2 regions of the Acinetobacter sp. P37 genome follow, and region 2 is predicted to be linked to the other one. Evidence: predicted binding sites of a transcription regulator. Region 2 holds the regulator's gene; the other holds the start of a gene.
What was found. The regulator PhoB, encoded in region 2, activates phosphate uptake and scavenging genes when phosphate is short. The targets are predictions, from matches to a motif close to TGTCATNAANCTGTCATAA.
Positions count from the first base shown of each region.

Region 1: the regulator PhoB is predicted to act here: its motif matches at 4,908-4,926, upstream of AC25JC_RS04845 (inorganic phosphate transporter).

Region 1 covers NZ_JBLIYY010000004.1:52,338-60,778, reverse strand. The annotation lists gene nfuA (Fe-S biogenesis protein NfuA) at 1-106, opposite strand, end outside; gene AC25JC_RS04860 (rhomboid family intramembrane serine protease) at 265-882, shown strand; gene AC25JC_RS04855 (hypothetical protein) at 1,128-1,307, shown strand; gene AC25JC_RS04850 (hypothetical protein) at 1,527-3,077, shown strand; gene AC25JC_RS04845 (inorganic phosphate transporter) at 3,241-4,860, opposite strand; gene metH (methionine synthase) at 5,340-8,441, shown strand, end outside.
Region 2 covers NZ_JBLIYY010000011.1:109,358-117,798, forward strand. The annotation lists gene AC25JC_RS11570 (GGDEF domain-containing protein) at 1-235, opposite strand, end outside; gene AC25JC_RS11575 (pirin family protein) at 628-1,575, shown strand; gene AC25JC_RS11580 (OsmC family protein) at 1,644-2,042, shown strand; gene AC25JC_RS11585 (glutathione S-transferase family protein) at 2,194-2,871, shown strand; gene phoR (phosphate regulon sensor histidine kinase PhoR) at 2,868-4,226, opposite strand; gene phoB (phosphate regulon transcriptional regulator PhoB) at 4,250-4,960, opposite strand; gene AC25JC_RS11600 (TetR/AcrR family transcriptional regulator) at 5,190-5,873, opposite strand; gene AC25JC_RS11605 (SDR family NAD(P)-dependent oxidoreductase) at 6,098-6,928, shown strand; gene AC25JC_RS11610 (TauD/TfdA dioxygenase family protein) at 7,122-8,060, shown strand; gene AC25JC_RS11615 (Crp/Fnr family transcriptional regulator) at 8,181-8,441, shown strand, end outside.

The DNA.
Region 1 (8,441 bases), on a different contig from region 2:
TATTTTGTTTATCCAAAAGATCTTTCAAATACTCTTGGGCATTTGGAGTGATCAATAGGTTTGGAATTTCTTCAGCAACTGCTGTGCTGTTGTTCTCAGTCGACATTACAATATTTCCTCAAGCTGAAGTCGCTATTTTAACTTAAGATGCGGGGCATTAGAAAAAAATCAACTAAAATTGTCGGAATTATTCTGAAAATTCACGCTTTAAGCCGTTTTAATGGCATTATTGAGCATAAATTTTAATAAGTAGAATAGTCATATATGTTGGGCCTACCCTTTAACCACACCGTGACCATTATCCTGATTACGGTGGTGATTTCACTGATTGCATTTTCAAATCAGAAAGTGATGAATCGTTTGTTATTTTGGCCGCCAGCCCTCAGTCGTGGCGAGTATGACCGATTTATTAGCCATGGCTTTATTCATGCAGATGGCGCGCACCTATTGTTCAACATGATTACCTTATTTTTCTTTGGTAGCGTGATTGAAAGTTTTTATCGCCAATATTTCTTCGACATGGGCTTTGTATTGTTTTATTTAGGCGGTTTGATCGCTGCGATTATTCCGAGTTATTTAAAACATAAGCATGATACCCATTGGGCAAGTTTAGGGGCTTCTGGGGCGGTATCTGCAGTACTCTTTGCGTATATCTTGTTTGAACCGTGGAAACTGATTTTTGTATTCTTTATTCCTGTTCCTGCGATTATTTTTGCCGTGCTGTATGTGGCTTACAGTATCTGGTCAGGTAAACGTGGCAACAGCAATATTAACCACAGCGCACACCTTTGGGGCGCAGCGTATGGTGTAATCATGACGATTATTCTTGAACCGAAGCTCATTCCACATTTCTTAAGTCAGTTATTAAACGTTCCTTTCTAACATTAAGTTTAAAAAATCAGCCTGATGTAACCTGTAATATGACAGCCTAAACCGTTTCAGTTTAGGCTTTTTTATTGTGCAGAGTTTAACCTCATGACCATTGATCTTTTCTTTAGCCAATTTCCCACATCTACAACACCGCACTTTGAATATCGAGCTATACAATTTCACAGCAGATTGAAACGCTATCTATCCTTGCCCTGATTTAAACTGAAATGACACAGAATAAAAAAGGGAAAATTCCAATGAAAATAGTCCTGATGTTCTCAAGTTTGCTGTTGACCTGCGTGTTGAGTGCTTGTGCCGTTCACACCCGTGAAGGCAGTATCGTGGTCGACCCAGATCGTAATCACTATCCTTATAAGTACCCAGATCGACATGGCGACTTTTGCCCGCCCGGACAGGCTAAAAAAGGCCGTTGTTGATTTGCCGTTGCTGATTTCATGCCCTCTTCTTTTAAGCCTTCAAACCGAAGGCTTTTTCAATTCCGGCAATAAAATTTGAAGCTGTATATTCTACGAAAGTTCACAAAAGCACATGACAAATCATATAAATCTGGCACTTTATGCCACCCTATTTTTTAATTTGGCATAGATAATGTATACATCTGTATATTAATGACAAAATTAGCTGAGATATTTTGCATGTCGAGTTCAACTGAAGGTCTTCAATTTCCCATTTCGGCTTCAAACCAAAAGCCGAGTACATCTAAAACCGGTCGTGAAATTATCGCTGAAGCCTTAGCTGCAGTTGACCATCACTCTTCTGTACGTGCAAAACAAGAAAAAAACTGGCGTAAAAAATATCCTGAATATTTTAAAGCCTTGGTTGAACAAGGGATTCAATCATCTGAAGCAGCGATCAACATTGCTGAGCAAGGTTTAAATAAAGCGCATCACGTCTTTGAGTTTTATCGTGATCAAGAAAAGCATACGCTCAAAGATGCAGTAGCTTTAACTGCACATCCGCTGCATACCGTGAAGTTAAAAGGTGAAAGTGACGCAGCGCCTGAGTGGTATGTGCCCTATCATGGCCAAAAACTGCAAGGTGAGGCTTTACTGGCTCAGATTCAAAAATGGCAAGATGCTGGCATCATTGAAGCCAGTCATGCCGACGCATTACGTGAAGCCATTGCACACCCAGAATGGTTCGATTTGTCAGATCGGACTATGGTGCTTTTTGGTGCTGCCTCCGAAGCTGGCCCTCTGACGTGGTTAGCAAAATGGAAAGCCAATATTGTGGCAATCGACCTCAATAATGAACGTGTTTGGGATCGAATCTTAAGCACGGTTCAGGCCGGTAATGCCACTTTATATGCACCAAGTCTCGACGCTGTGCATGAAGACACTCCCATTCAAAAACTAAAACACAAATTGGGCGCCAATTTACTGACACACATTCCTGAAATTGCACAGTGGCTTGCACAAAGTGAACATCAACTTGATCTGGCTGCAATTGCCTATTTAGATGGTGAAAAGCATGTTCGTGTTGCAATGGCGATGGACAGCATCATGGCTTATGTCAGTCAACAAAAAGCCGACACCAGCTTGATGTTTATGTGTACTCCGACCGATGTCTATGCGGTTCCAGAAGAGATTGTTACGGCAGCGCAAGCCAAATTCCAAAACCGTGCGTCTGCACAAAAGCTATTGACGCAAAGCATTGCCAAAGTCACAGGTCAGCATTTCTTTAAGCAAAATAATGAGCAAACCACCACAGCAGACAATGGAAAATCCTATGGTATCGCTGACTGTTTGGTGGTGGAACAAGGTCCAAACTACGCACTCGCAAAACGTATCCAACAATGGCGCGCAACTGTCGCACGTCAAAATGGTCAGCGGGTTAGTATCAATATTGCGCCATCCACCACGACTCGCTCAGTGACGAAGAATCCATTATTAAAAGCCGCATTTAATGGTGCGAGTTTATTTGATGTTGAATCCTTTCAACCTGAAACCACCAATGCACTCATGGCGGCTTTATGGATTCATGACTTGAGAAATCCTCACTCAGTTGCAAACCCTGAAACAGCGCTAGACCATCCTTTAGAACTCATGATGCATGGTGCCAACCATGGTGGCTTATGGCGTGTAGCTTATTTGGCACGTACCGCCTTACCTTTTGCGGCGCTGTATGGTTTTGCTGAAGAGAAATTGCCCGTGAAAAAAGTATTGGGACTGTTTAAAAAAGCGTAACAGCATTGGTTCAAATAAGTGTTGAACTTTGCAAAGCTTCAACTTGTTAGTTTGACTATTCCATTTCAGCTCAGCCATCCCATTCAAATCGGTGATGTCTGAGATAAAGCCATAAAAAAACGCTGCCGAAGCAGCGTTTTTTTATACCTAAAATTTGAGTTCCTTAGAACACTTTCAAGAATAACCAGTACAAGCAGCCTGATAGACAGATCGTTGCAGGTAAAGTGAAGACCCAAGCCGATAGAATGGTTTTCACTGTTGCAAAGTTCAGACCTGATTTATTCGCGACCATAGTACCTGCAACCGCAGAGTTCAATACGTGTGTGGTCGATACTGGCATACCAAAACCATCCGCAGCAGCAATTGTTGACATAGCAACAAGCTCGGCAGACATACCTTGACCATAGGTCATGTGGTTTTTACCAATACGCTCACCTACAGTGACGACAATACGTTTCCAACCCACCATGGTTCCAAGACCCAGTGCCAATGCAACAGCGACTTTCACCCATGTTGGAATGTACTGTAAGAACGAGTCTAAGTGACTACGATATTCCTTCACAGTCTTTTGTTCAGCTTCTGCCATTGCTGGTAGTTGGTCAGCTTTATCTAGACGTTTAAAAGCAGTAGTACTTAAGTACATGTCATTACGAATCGAAGATACTTCTTGTTCAGGAATATCTTTTAAGTCGCCATACTGTGCAACACGCTCACCTAAATGATCGGTCAAACTTGCTAAAGCTGGCACAACTTCTGGGCTGACTTCTTTGGTTTGAATGTATTTGGTGAGTACATCACGCGCTTGTGCATCAGGAATATCCTTATGCTCTGCGTAGATCGCAGTCGCAGTTTGAGCAGATAACTGATGGAAAGATTGAATATGTTGATTATCTAAGTTCTTATTCAATGAATAAGCCAATGGCACACATCCGATCAAAATCAGCATGATCAGACCCATACCTTTTTGACCATCATTTGAACCGTGCGCAAAACTTACACCTGTACAGGTAAAGATCAAAATTGCACGAATCAGTGGTGGTGGTGGCTTATTGCCTTCTGGTGGCTGAAACAGTTCAAGCTGTTTGCGGAAAATACGCTTCACCAACAAGAAAACGAGAGCTGCAAATGCAAAACCAATCAGTGGCGAGAACAATAACGCCTTACCGACTTTAAGCACCTGCTCCATATCTACACCGCTCGCACCACCGCCTGCATTTAACAGGTAGTTCATGATGCCAACGCCAAGAATAGAACCAATCAAAGTATGCGAACTAGACGCAGGGATGCCTAAGAACCAAGTTCCTAAATTCCACAAAATCGCTGCGATCAACATAGCGAAAACCATGGCAAAGCCAGCACCTGAACCGACATTCATAATCAATTCAACAGGTAATAAGGCAATAATGCCGTAAGCGACTGCACCACTGGCAACCATTACACCCAGAAAGTTACAGAAACCTGCCCACATTACCGCAACCGGTGCTGACAAGGCGTTGGTATAAATCACTGTTGCTACTGCATTTGCAGTGTCATGGAAACCATTTACAAATTCAAAGCCAAGTGCGATGAATAAGGCTGTGCCCAATAAAATCATTGAATAAAGACTTAAAGGCGGAACATGCGCTAAATCGGCAGTCACCTGAAAACCAATATAAATCAACGTTGAAATAATCACCGTCAAAAATACCGGCATAAAGAATTTCGGTGTAGGCACATGAACATTCGTGGACTTTTGAGGAGTCGACGTGTGCGCTGAATCTACGGGAGTTTGTTTAGAATTCATGCAGGCAGGAATAAAGGATTTTAAAATCCCCATATTGTTCAATTTAATTATGACAATTATATGACAAAGCGGTGTCATATAAAGCAATTTTTCATGCTTTATTTGTTTTTTTTAAGTGTTAAAAACCGACTTCCACACTCTACTTTCATAAAGTAAATCAGTTATTTAATCTGCATATTTAAACTTTATTTTCTTTGAAACCCAATGTTTCAGCTTATATTTCATCTGTCATGTTTTTTTGTCATATTGCATAGCCCTGCTGGATGTTTTTTAATCTTGCCTGAGCAATATGACAAATTCATGAAGCTTTCCATACATTTATATGAAATTGGAATATGAAATAAGCAAGTTGCAATATTGCTCATTAATTCAACAAGCTAATAATTGCGCACTGTGAAGATGATTGAATATCAATAAAACTGCAATGAATTCTGTTAATATATTTGCCGATTTTATATTCCATCGGATTGGGGTTATTTATGTCTACGCTTGCCACCCTAAAAGAGCTGCTCGCTCAACGGATTCTGATTATCGACGGTGCAATGGGCACCATGATTCAGCGTCATAAACTCGAAGAAGCTGACTACCGTGGTGAGCGTTTTGCAGATTGGGCATCTGACCTCAAAGGCAATAATGACCTATTGGTGTTGACTCAACCGCAAATTATTCAAGGCATTCATGAAGCCTATCTCGATGCTGGTGCAGACATTATTGAAACCAACAGCTTTAACGGCACTAAAGTTTCAATGTCTGACTACCACATGGAAGATTTGGTATCAGAGATCAACCGTGAAGCAGCGCGTATTGCCAAAGCCGCTTGTGAAAAATACTCAACGCCTGAAAAACCGCGTTTTGTAGCAGGTGTGCTTGGCCCGACTTCACGTACTTGCTCGATCTCGCCAAATGTAAATGACCCAGCATTTCGTAACATTACTTTTGATGAGTTAAAAGAAAACTATATTGAAGCTGCGCATGCCCTGATTGAAGGCGGTGCAGACATTCTTTTAATTGAAACAGTATTTGATACTTTGAACTGTAAAGCTGCCATTTTTGCAGTGAAAGAAGTCTTCAACCAAATTGGCTACGAATTGCCATTGATGATTTCAGGCACGATTACCGATGCCTCTGGCCGAACTTTAACTGGCCAAACTGCTGAAGCGTTCTGGAACTCTGTGCGTCATGGTGACTTATTGTCGATTGGCTTTAACTGTGCCCTAGGTGCAGATGCCATGCGTCCGCATGTAAAAACCATTGCTGACGTTGCTGATACTTTTGTTTCAGCCCATCCGAACGCTGGCTTACCAAATGCCTTCGGCGGTTATGATGAAACCCCTGAAGAAACAGCTGCATTTATTAAAGAATTTGCAGAAAGCGGCCTGATTAACATCACGGGCGGTTGCTGCGGTACAACGCCGGATCATATCCGCGCTATTGCCAATGCCGTAAAAGACATTGCGCCGCGCCAAGTGCCAGAAACCAAACCCGCTTGCCGTTTAAGCGGTTTAGAGCCGTTCAACATTACAGAAGATTCGCTGTTTGTAAACGTCGGTGAACGTACCAACGTGACAGGTTCTAAAAAATTCCTACGTTTAATCCGTGAAGAAAACTTTGCCGAAGCTTTAGAAGTTGCACAGCAGCAAGTTGAAGCCGGTGCTCAGATTATCGACATCAACATGGATGAAGGCATGCTGGATTCAGAAGGCGCAATGGTGCACTTCCTGAATCTTGTAGCCTCTGAACCTGAAATTTCACGTGTGCCGATCATGATTGACTCATCTAAATGGGAAATCATTGAAGCGGGCTTAAAATGTGTACAAGGTAAAGCGGTTGTTAACTCGATTTCCTTAAAAGAAGGCTATGACGAGTTCGTTGCAAAAGCGCGTTTGTGCCGTCAGTATGGCGCTGCCGTAATTGTGATGGCCTTTGACGAAAATGGTCAGGCCGACACTGCTGCACGTAAAAAAGAAATCTGTAAGCGCTCTTATGACGTGTTAGTGAATGAAGTTGGCTTCCCTGCTGAAGACATCATTTTTGACCCGAACGTGTTTGCAGTGGCAACAGGTATCGAAGAACACAACAACTATGCTGTGGACTTCATTGAAGCGACAGGTTGGATCAAGCAAAACTTACCACATGCGATGATTTCAGGCGGTGTGTCTAACGTATCGTTCTCTTTCCGCGGTAACGAGCCTGTACGTGAAGCGATTCACTCAGTGTTCTTATACCATGCCATTCAGCAAGGCATGACTATGGGTATCGTCAACGCAGGTCAAATGGCGATTTATGATGATATTGATGCTGAACTGAAAGCTGCGGTTGAAGATGTGATCTTGAACCAAAACCAAGGTGAAAGCCATCAAGAAGCTACAGAAAAGCTGCTTGAAGTTGCTGAAAAATACCGTGGTCAAGGCGCTGCGCAAAAACAAGTGGAAAACTTGGAATGGCGTGAACTTCCAGTTGAAAAGCGTCTGGAACACGCTTTGGTTAAAGGCATCACCACATTCATTGATGAAGATACTGAAGAAGCACGTCTGAAAGCTAAACGTCCTTTAGATGTAATTGAAGGTCCGCTGATGGACGGCATGAATGTGGTAGGTGATTTGTTCGGTTCAGGCAAAATGTTCCTGCCGCAAGTCGTGAAATCTGCACGTGTCATGAAACAGGCTGTAGCTTGGCTCAACCCATTCATTGAAGCGGAAAAAACAGCTGGCCAATCTAAGGGTAAAGTCCTGATGGCAACTGTGAAGGGCGATGTGCATGACATCGGTAAAAATATCGTAGGCGTGGTGTTGGGCTGTAACGGCTATGACATTATCGACCTTGGCGTGATGGTACCTTGCGAGAAGATTCTGCAAACTGCCATTGATGAGAAAGTCGACATTATTGGTCTATCTGGGCTAATCACTCCGTCTTTGGATGAAATGGTTTTTGTTGCGAAAGAAATGCAGCGCAAAGGCTTTAATATTCCATTGATGATTGGCGGTGCAACCACTTCTAAAGCGCATACGGCAGTGAAAATTGATCCACAATATTCAAACGATGCAGTCATTTATGTTGCCGATGCATCTCGTGCGGTGGGTGTAGCAACAACTTTACTTTCTAAGGAAATGAAGCCAAAGTTTGTAGCAGAAACCCGTGCTGAATATGAAAAAGTCCGTGAGCGTATTGCTAACAAACAGCCGAAAGCAGCGAAACTGACGTATGCTGAATCGGTTGAAAATGGTTTAAAAATTGACTTTGCAGCCAATGCTCCTGTGAAGCCAAACTTTATTGGTACGCAAACGCTGACCAATTATCCATTGGAAACATTAGTTGAATACTTTGACTGGACACCGTTCTTCATTTCTTGGAGTTTGGCAGGTAAATTCCCTGCTATCTTAACTGATCAAGTTGTAGGTGAAGCAGCAACTGACTTGTATGAACAAGCACAGACCATGCTAAAAGACATCATCGACAACAAACGTTTTGATGCTCGTGCTGTGTTTGGTATTTACCCTGCAAACCGTTCAGCAGCGGATTCGGTTGAAGTGTATAGCGAAGATGGTCAATCGGTTACGCATACCTTCCATCACATTCGTCAA
Region 2 (8,441 bases):
CCGTTTTTAAGCCTATCGCGAGCAAACCCACATCGGGCAACATAAACCAATCCGCTATGGCATAAGAGAGATAGGCCAATTGTGCAACGATGTTGACTTGGAAAAAGAATTTAAAAAGTTGACGACGATGGTAGTGGAAAAATTCTTGACGAAATTGAGCAGGAACGCGAACAACGGTTCCTTTCAAGGCTTTTTGGATCAGTGCACGTGATTCTTTCTTATACTCATTGATCATGCAAGATTACCGACGGGTGAGCATGGTTTGTATGTAATTTTATGTAACTCAAATAATCTATATCATTTTTGTTTAAAATTAAACACGTTATTTCAATGATTTGTGAATTATTTGGTATTGTTTGGTCAAAAGTGAGTGTTAATTTATGTTACTTAAATTTACATTTCACGTGATTTGAACAAGTAATTTCGCATTGGATGTTGTCTAAATAAGCATCGAAAACTGTTATGCTGTATGTCATATTAGGCAACAAAAAAACGATTGTCCTATCTCTGTGATTCAGCGTATTAATGACAGCTGAAGAAGATTGAGTTAATGCAGATATAATGGAAAAAATGCATAGCTCTAGCCGATAGTCCTTGCATCGGCTTAGCCAAATTTAGGGTAAGAATATGACCAATACCAATTACACAGAAATATCTCATTCCGACGATTGTGAAAAATACGTCAATCAGTTCATTCAAGAATTTCCACTGCGCCGTGCTGAAATTGGTCAAGGCACAGTGATTAAACGTGCTTTACCAAGTCGTCATAAACGGATGATTGGTGCATGGTGTTTCCTTGACCATGCCGGTCCAGTGCATTTCCCTCAAGGTGATGGCTTAGATGTTGGGCCGCATCCACATATTGGTTTGCAAACATTTACCTGGATGATTGATGGCACCATGATGCATACCGACAGTTTGGGCACACATCAGTTAATTCAGCCCAAACAAGTCAATCTCATGACAGCGGGTTATGGTATTTCGCATACTGAGGTTGCTCCAGAGTCTGAAACGCAAATGCATGCTGCGCAGCTTTGGATTGCATTGCCAGATGACAAAATCAATATGGCGCCCCAGTTTGACCATTACCCAGAGTTGCCTGTGGTGACACAAGAGGGGATTGAATTGACGGTATTGGTGGGTGAATTTTTACAGACTAAATCGCCGGTAAAAGTACATAGTGAATTATTGGGTGTCGATCTGCGTAGTTCGGAAAGTCAAAGTACCGTCCTGCCGCTCAATCCAAAATTTGAATATGGCTTTATGGCCCTCGAAGGGACTGCCAGTATCAATGGTCACGAGCTAAATGAAGACAATATGGTGGTACTTGAGCCGGGCTTAACCCAAGTCAAAATTGACCTACATGCAGGTGGCCGTGTTTTATTATTAGGAGGCGAACCTTTTGAATCACCGATTCTGCTGTGGTGGAATTTTGTGGGGCGCACACAAGAAGAATTGAATATTGCCCGTGAGCAGTGGATTAATCAGGACGAACGCTTTGGCTCTATTCCAGACTATGATGGTCCACGACTAGAAGCACCGGCTTTCCCTGATAAAATGCGTCCATCACGTTAACTTAAAAATAAAAATGAACAGCCGTACCTGTGGTGAAAATGGTGCGGCATAACCATGAGGGAGTCATTATGGGTATCGTCGCAACGGCAACAGTAAACACCTTACAAGCACCGTGGTCAGGTGAAATTCAGAGTGGAAAACATCAACTTATTACCGATAAGCCCGAATCATTTGGCGGCGGGGACTTAGGTTTAGCACCGTATGATTTACTGTGCGCATCTTTAATCTCATGCACCATGATTACCTTGCGCATGTATGCAGCACATAAACAAATCCAATTGGGTGAGTTTCGTGTCGAGGCAGACTTTTGTGCGAACCGTGAAGGAGCTGAATGGGTTGAGCGACGCCTGCATTTTCAAACGTCCTTGGATGCAGAATTAGAGCAAAAAATCTTGTCCATTTGTGAAAAAACCCCAGTGACAAAAACTTTATTGCGCAGTGTAGACATTAAAACTACTCTAGTTTAATTTAAAAGCAGGTCGCTGCTGTACTGTGCAAAATTTAGTTTTGATATAGCCCTAAGCAGTGATCTGACACTTTTTATGATTTAAGTACTTCAAAATAATAATGGCTTGCCAGAAATAAGAAAATTTTAGACTTCATATAGGAGATGAACCCATGCGGGTGCTACATCATCTAGAAAAATCTCGTTCATTTCGTATTTTATGGGCAATGCAGGAATTAGGACTGGATTATCAGGTTCAGTTTTATCTGCGCCAGCCAAATTTGTCTGCTCCCCCTGAGCTTAAAGCCATCCATCCTTTAGGGAAGTCGCCCATATTGCAGGATGATGGACTGGTCTTGGTAGAATCTGCAGCGATCTTGGAGTATTTACAAGAGAAGTATGATCGGCATGATTTTTTTGCAGCCAAGGCGGAACATTCAAAACAACAATATCGCTTTTGGATGCATTATGCCGAAGGTTCTCTAATGCCGTTGTTGGTGATGCAGTTGGTCATGAGCAATGTGCCACGCCATGTACCTTGGGTCATCAAACCCGTAGCTAATCGCATTTGTGATGGGGTCAAAAAAGGTTTTGTACGACCTCGCTTAAAAGAACATATCGAGTTTTTAGAAAACCATTTAGCGGAAAATGAATATTTTGCGGGACCGTTTAGCTTTGCGGATATTCAGATGACGTTTCCATTAGAAGCCGTCATGACCAGAACTCAAGGGCGATATCCACAAATTCAGGCTTTCTTACAACGGATGCAACAGCGTCCTGCATATCGCCGTGCCAAACAACAAGAACAACAGTTGGAAGCACAGCAAGACCGGCAGGATAATTCCGCTTAGCTCACATGATACAAGCGTTCTTTAGGGAAGACGACTTTAAACAGCGAACCACGGTTTTCTTTGGACTCAATTTCAAGGTGTGCCTGATGTTGCATCAAAACGTGTTTCACGATGGCAAGACCTAAACCTGTTCCTCCCGTTTGGCGACTACGTGCGCTATCCACACGGTAAAACCGTTCCGTTAAACGGGGTAAGTGTTTCGGGTCAATCCCGATACCTGTATCTTCAACGGTAAAATAACCATGCGTACCATCATCATGCCACCCAATGGTCACAGTACCGCCTTTCGGGGTGTATTTAATTGCATTGGTGATGAGGTTACTAAAGGCACTTGCCAATTCCATATCTGATCCGATCAGGTCACAGTGACTATCAATCTCGAGATTCAGTGTATGTCCATAATCCACATTGTAAGCATGTGCATCGTCATATAGTTGGTTCATTAGGCTGGGCATTTCAATGATTTGATTTTTAGCAACTTTTTTATCATTTTCCAGACGAGATAATAATAACAAGTCATTAACCAAAGCATTCATACGGCGGGTTTGAGACTGCATTTGATCGAATGCGCGTTTCCAGCGTGGATTTAAATCTTCCTGATCGGTAAAGGTTTCGATATAACCACTTAAAACCGTGAGCGGTGTGCGTAACTCATGTGAAATATTATCGACAAAGTCTTTACGCATCTGCTCAAGGTTATGCATACGTGTGACGTCATAGGCCACTAGTAAACGACTTTCTCGACCAAAACGGGTCAATTTGACTTGCACATAATGGTCTTCGAGCACTGATGATTTCATTTTCAAACCATCGGGGGCTAAATCGATATTGGTAAAGTATTCGATAAAACTGGGCTGTCTTAAAATGCTTAAAATATTGCGGCCTTGATCAAGCTGTTGAATCCCTAAAAGCTTTTCTGCGGCAGGGTTCCACCATTCGATTTGGTGTAATTCATCAATCAATACCACAGCTTCAGCAAGCGCCACCAAGGAAGATTGAGCGCGGTCAATTAGGCCGACCATTTCAGCTTGTACGATGCGTTCTTGACGCTGCGCACGGTATACATTAAAGAGTAAAGCCCCCCAAATACCGTCTAAATTTGGCGGGACATCATAGGGACGATTTGAAATCCATTCGTTAACCAAGTACAGCGAACGCATTTGCAATGCAAAGAACACTGCAAAGGCGATTAAGATGCAGATCCATAAGTACCCGATACCAAAGCCGATGAGTGCAGCAATGAGTAGGAAAAAAGCCAGAAGTCTCAAATCCTGCTTGGCAAAAGTCCATAAACTGCTGTAACGGAATTTTTTATGTTCACTGGCAAGTTCAGGGACGGGATACGGTTCGTACATAGAAAATTAAAGACCTAAAATGACTAACCCATCACAGCGTCTGCACGGGTAGAGAAACGGTAACCTGTACCACGAACAGTTTGCACATAACGATCGGCTTGGAAAGGTTCAAGAACTTTACGCAAACGACGAATATGCACGTCAATGGTACGGTCCTCAATATACACGTTTCCACCCCAAACCTGATCTAATAATTGAGCACGGGTATAGGCACGTTCAGGATGAGTCATGAAGAAGGCCAGTAGACGATATTCAGTCGGTCCCATATCTAAAATGGTGTTACCAAAGCTGACACGTTGGCTGACTGGATCGAGGATTAAACCATTGGCATCAATGGTTTTTTCACCACCCAATGCATTTGAGCGACGCAGCACAGCTTTAATGCGTGACACCAACTCACGGGTGGAAAAGGGTTTGGTCATGTAGTCATCTGCACCCGCGTCCAGACCTTGGACTTTATGGTCTTCTTCGCCGCGCGCAGTGAGCATGATGACTGGAATTTCTGACAAATTTTCATCGCGTTTTAAACGACGACATAGGTCTACACCACTCACGCCACCAGGCATCATCCAATCTAATAAAATCAGTGCAGGGCGCTGATCTACAATCATTTGGTGCGCTTGTTTGGCATCTTCAGCTTGCTGACATTGAAAACCAGCCATATCCAGTGAAGTATGGATCATTTCCCGAATCGGGAGTTCGTCGTCGACGATTAAAATATAGTCATCTTTCACAGCGCAATACCCTATTTTATGTAAACGGTAGACCGTTTTATATTTATGACAGGCTTATTACAAAGATTAATTATGACAGTATCATTGCAAAAATGATCTTTCATTGGGGTTTAGAAAGAAATTGTGACAATTTAAATCCTGAAATATTCAACAACATGGGCTTTGCATCATGTTGTTGTCACAAAAAAATCATTCAAAAAATTGTAAAGATCAGTGTTGAGCTCAGAATTTATTTCCTGGGTTTTTCAGAAAAAGCATCCAACAAGGCCAAAAAGACCACGCTACATGACGATAAAACTTCGTCAATCGGTTGTTTATAACCACTCATGACCCAGCGAATCGCGATTTGGGTGACATAACCATTGAGACCTGTTGCGACCATTGAAATTTCGCGTTCTGAACGATCAATATTCGGCATCATGAGCATGACAAAGGCATGAATCATACGGTCAAAGCGCATCATGGTTTCATGAATTGTGGCTTGGTTATGTAGCTCTTGTACCAACATGGCATCGATGTAAATGATGCGCGCCATACGGGGATTATTTTTTAAAGTTAACAATAGGGCGGTTAAACCCGCTTCAATCATTTTTTTAGAATCGGTAGATGCTTGCATGATGGCTTGCATCACGTTTTGTTGCAGTTCATCGATTAATTTTAAAAAGATGGTCTGGAACAGTTGCTCACTTTTCTTAAATGATTCATAAAAATAGCGTTCGGTCAGCTTGGCTTCCAAACAAATATCTTTCACAGTCACTGAAAAAAAGCCATGTGTTCCATAGGCTTCTATACCGGCTTCAATCAGTTTTTCACGTCGTGCTTGCTTACGTTCACTGAGAGAAAGCCCTTTAAATTGACGTTCCTTCACATTTTTTGCCTGTTGTTGTTCTGTGTGATTTGTTGCATCTGTCATGAAAATATACGCTGAACTAAAGCAGAATTTTGTCTTATTTTAGCAATAATTTCAGTTTAAACCTATGTTTAAGCATTGGCGATTTCAACAGCTTAGCACGTCCTAAGATGACATTGACAATATGTATTGTCAAAACTATATTAAGTTGACGAACTGCACACATTGGCAAATGAGATCACGCTGTGATAAAGCCAAGCGGCAGCATAAAGGAATAAGGAATCACAATGAAAAACTTCAAAAATAAAGTGGCTGCCATTACAGGTGCAGGTTCAGGTATTGGTCAGCAATTGGCAGTGCTTTTGGCGAAACAAGGCTGTCATCTGTCTTTAAGCGATGTGAATGAACAGGGTCTAGCGGCAACCGTTGAATTGGTGAAAGCCAGCAATGTACGTGTAACCACGCAAAAACTTGATGTTTCAGACCTTGCAGCAATGAAAGCATGGGCAGCACAGACGGTTAAAGATCATGGTTCGGTGAATATGATTTTTAACAATGCGGGTGTGGCATTGGGCACGACCGTTGAAGGGGCAAGCTATGAAGAACTGGAGTGGATTGTCAATATTAACTTCTGGGGTGTGGTTTATGGCACCAAAGAATTTTTACCGTATATCAAGCAAAGTGGTGAAGGTCATATCATCAATATTTCCAGCTTGTTTGGCTTAACTGCACAGCCAACACAGTCGGCATATAATGCCACTAAATTTGCAGTACGTGGTTTTACCGAATCTTTACGCCAAGAATTGGATATTGAAAATTGTGGCGTGAGTGCGCTATGTGTACATCCGGGCGGTATTCGTACCAATATTGCCAATGCCGCAAAAATGAATGACAGCTTGAAAAGTTTAGGCATGAACCCACAAAAATCGGCACAGTCGTTTAATAAATTCTTGCGTTGTCCACCTGAAGAAGCGGCTCGTCAAATCATTGAAGCAGTACAAAAAGATAAGCGCCGTTTATTGATTGGTAATGATGCAAAAGCGATTGATTTAATTCAACGTTTGCTACCGACGGGTTATCAAAAATTAACTGCCATGGCGACTAAATTTGGTCAATAAGCGGTAATTAAAATCAATTGAAAAGAGCCCACGTCAGTGGGTTTTTTTATGCTCTAAAGCAGCGAAAATTTTTTATAAATCGGAAATGGTGCATAAGAGTGTCAATTATTTGACAGATTTAGATAAGTCGAATCGGCATGATGATTTCACAGACATATGGTCTAACAAATAATTATAGATTGAGGAATACATCATGACATTCGAATACAAACACATCCAAGTCAACCCAATTGGTGGTCGTATTGGTGCAGAGATTCAAGGCGTTAAACTTTCAGCTGATTTAAGCGATGAAGTGGTACATGATATTAACCAAGCATTATTGCAACATAAAGCTATTTTCTTTAAAAATCAGCAACACTTAGATGACGCAGCTCAAGAAGGATTTGCAGCACGTTTAGGTACGCCATTGAATCACCCAACAGTGCCAGTTAAAGACGGTTCAGCACATATTTTAGAAATCGATTCACGCGGAGCACGTGCTGACAGTTGGCATACAGATATCAGCTTTATTGACGCGTATCCAAAAGCGTCTGTACTGCGTAGTGTGGTGGCCCCTAAAGTCGGTGGAAACACTGTATGGGCAAATACCACAACTGCATATAATGACTTACCAGACGAACTTAAAACGCTTGCAGACAGCCTACGTGCTATTCATAGCAACAATTTTGATTACGCAGCAAAAGCAAGTGTACCGAAAGAGGTTTTGGAGAAATATAAAAACCTTTTTAACTCAACTGAATATGAAACAGAGCACCCATTGGTCCGTGTACACCCTGAAACAGGTGAAAAAACATTGCTCTTGGGGCACTTCTTTAAAAACTTTGTCGGTTATAGCACAACTGAATCTCGTCGTTTATTTGACTTGTTCCAAAGCTATGTTGAAAAACTTGAAAACATTGTGAGCTGGCGCTGGAGTGAGGGGGATATCGCGATTTGGGACAACCGTGCAACCCAGCACCGTGCAATTAACGACTATGGTGATCAACACCGTGTGGTACGTCGTGTGACTTTAGAAGGTGATGTGCCAGTTGGTGTTGATGGTCGTCCAAGCCAACAGGTTCGTAAAGAGTTAAAGCAAGATATTAGCAATTTGCGCTATAGCGAAGGCCAGGTTTATGAAAAAGTTTCATAAGGTTTTTAATTTAGATTAAAAACTATACATATAAAGTGCTAATGAATTAAGAATAAATGATTCGTCAGTAAAACATGATCCATCTAATATACATTTTTAAATATTTAGGTGGATCAGTTTATGAAATTTCAGGATTTTAATAATGTGAATTATCACATATTAAAAAATATATTTAAAAATGTCTCTGATGAGAAAGTTCAATATATTTTAAAACATGCAATTGTTCGAAAATATCAAAAAGGCGATTTAATTTTAAATAAAGAAAATTGTCGATCGGCATTATATATTCTGCTTGATGGAATTATCCAAATTGGATATTTAAGTCCATCGGGGCGTTTTCACGCCTTTAATTATTATTCAGAAAAGCATCTGATTAATTTA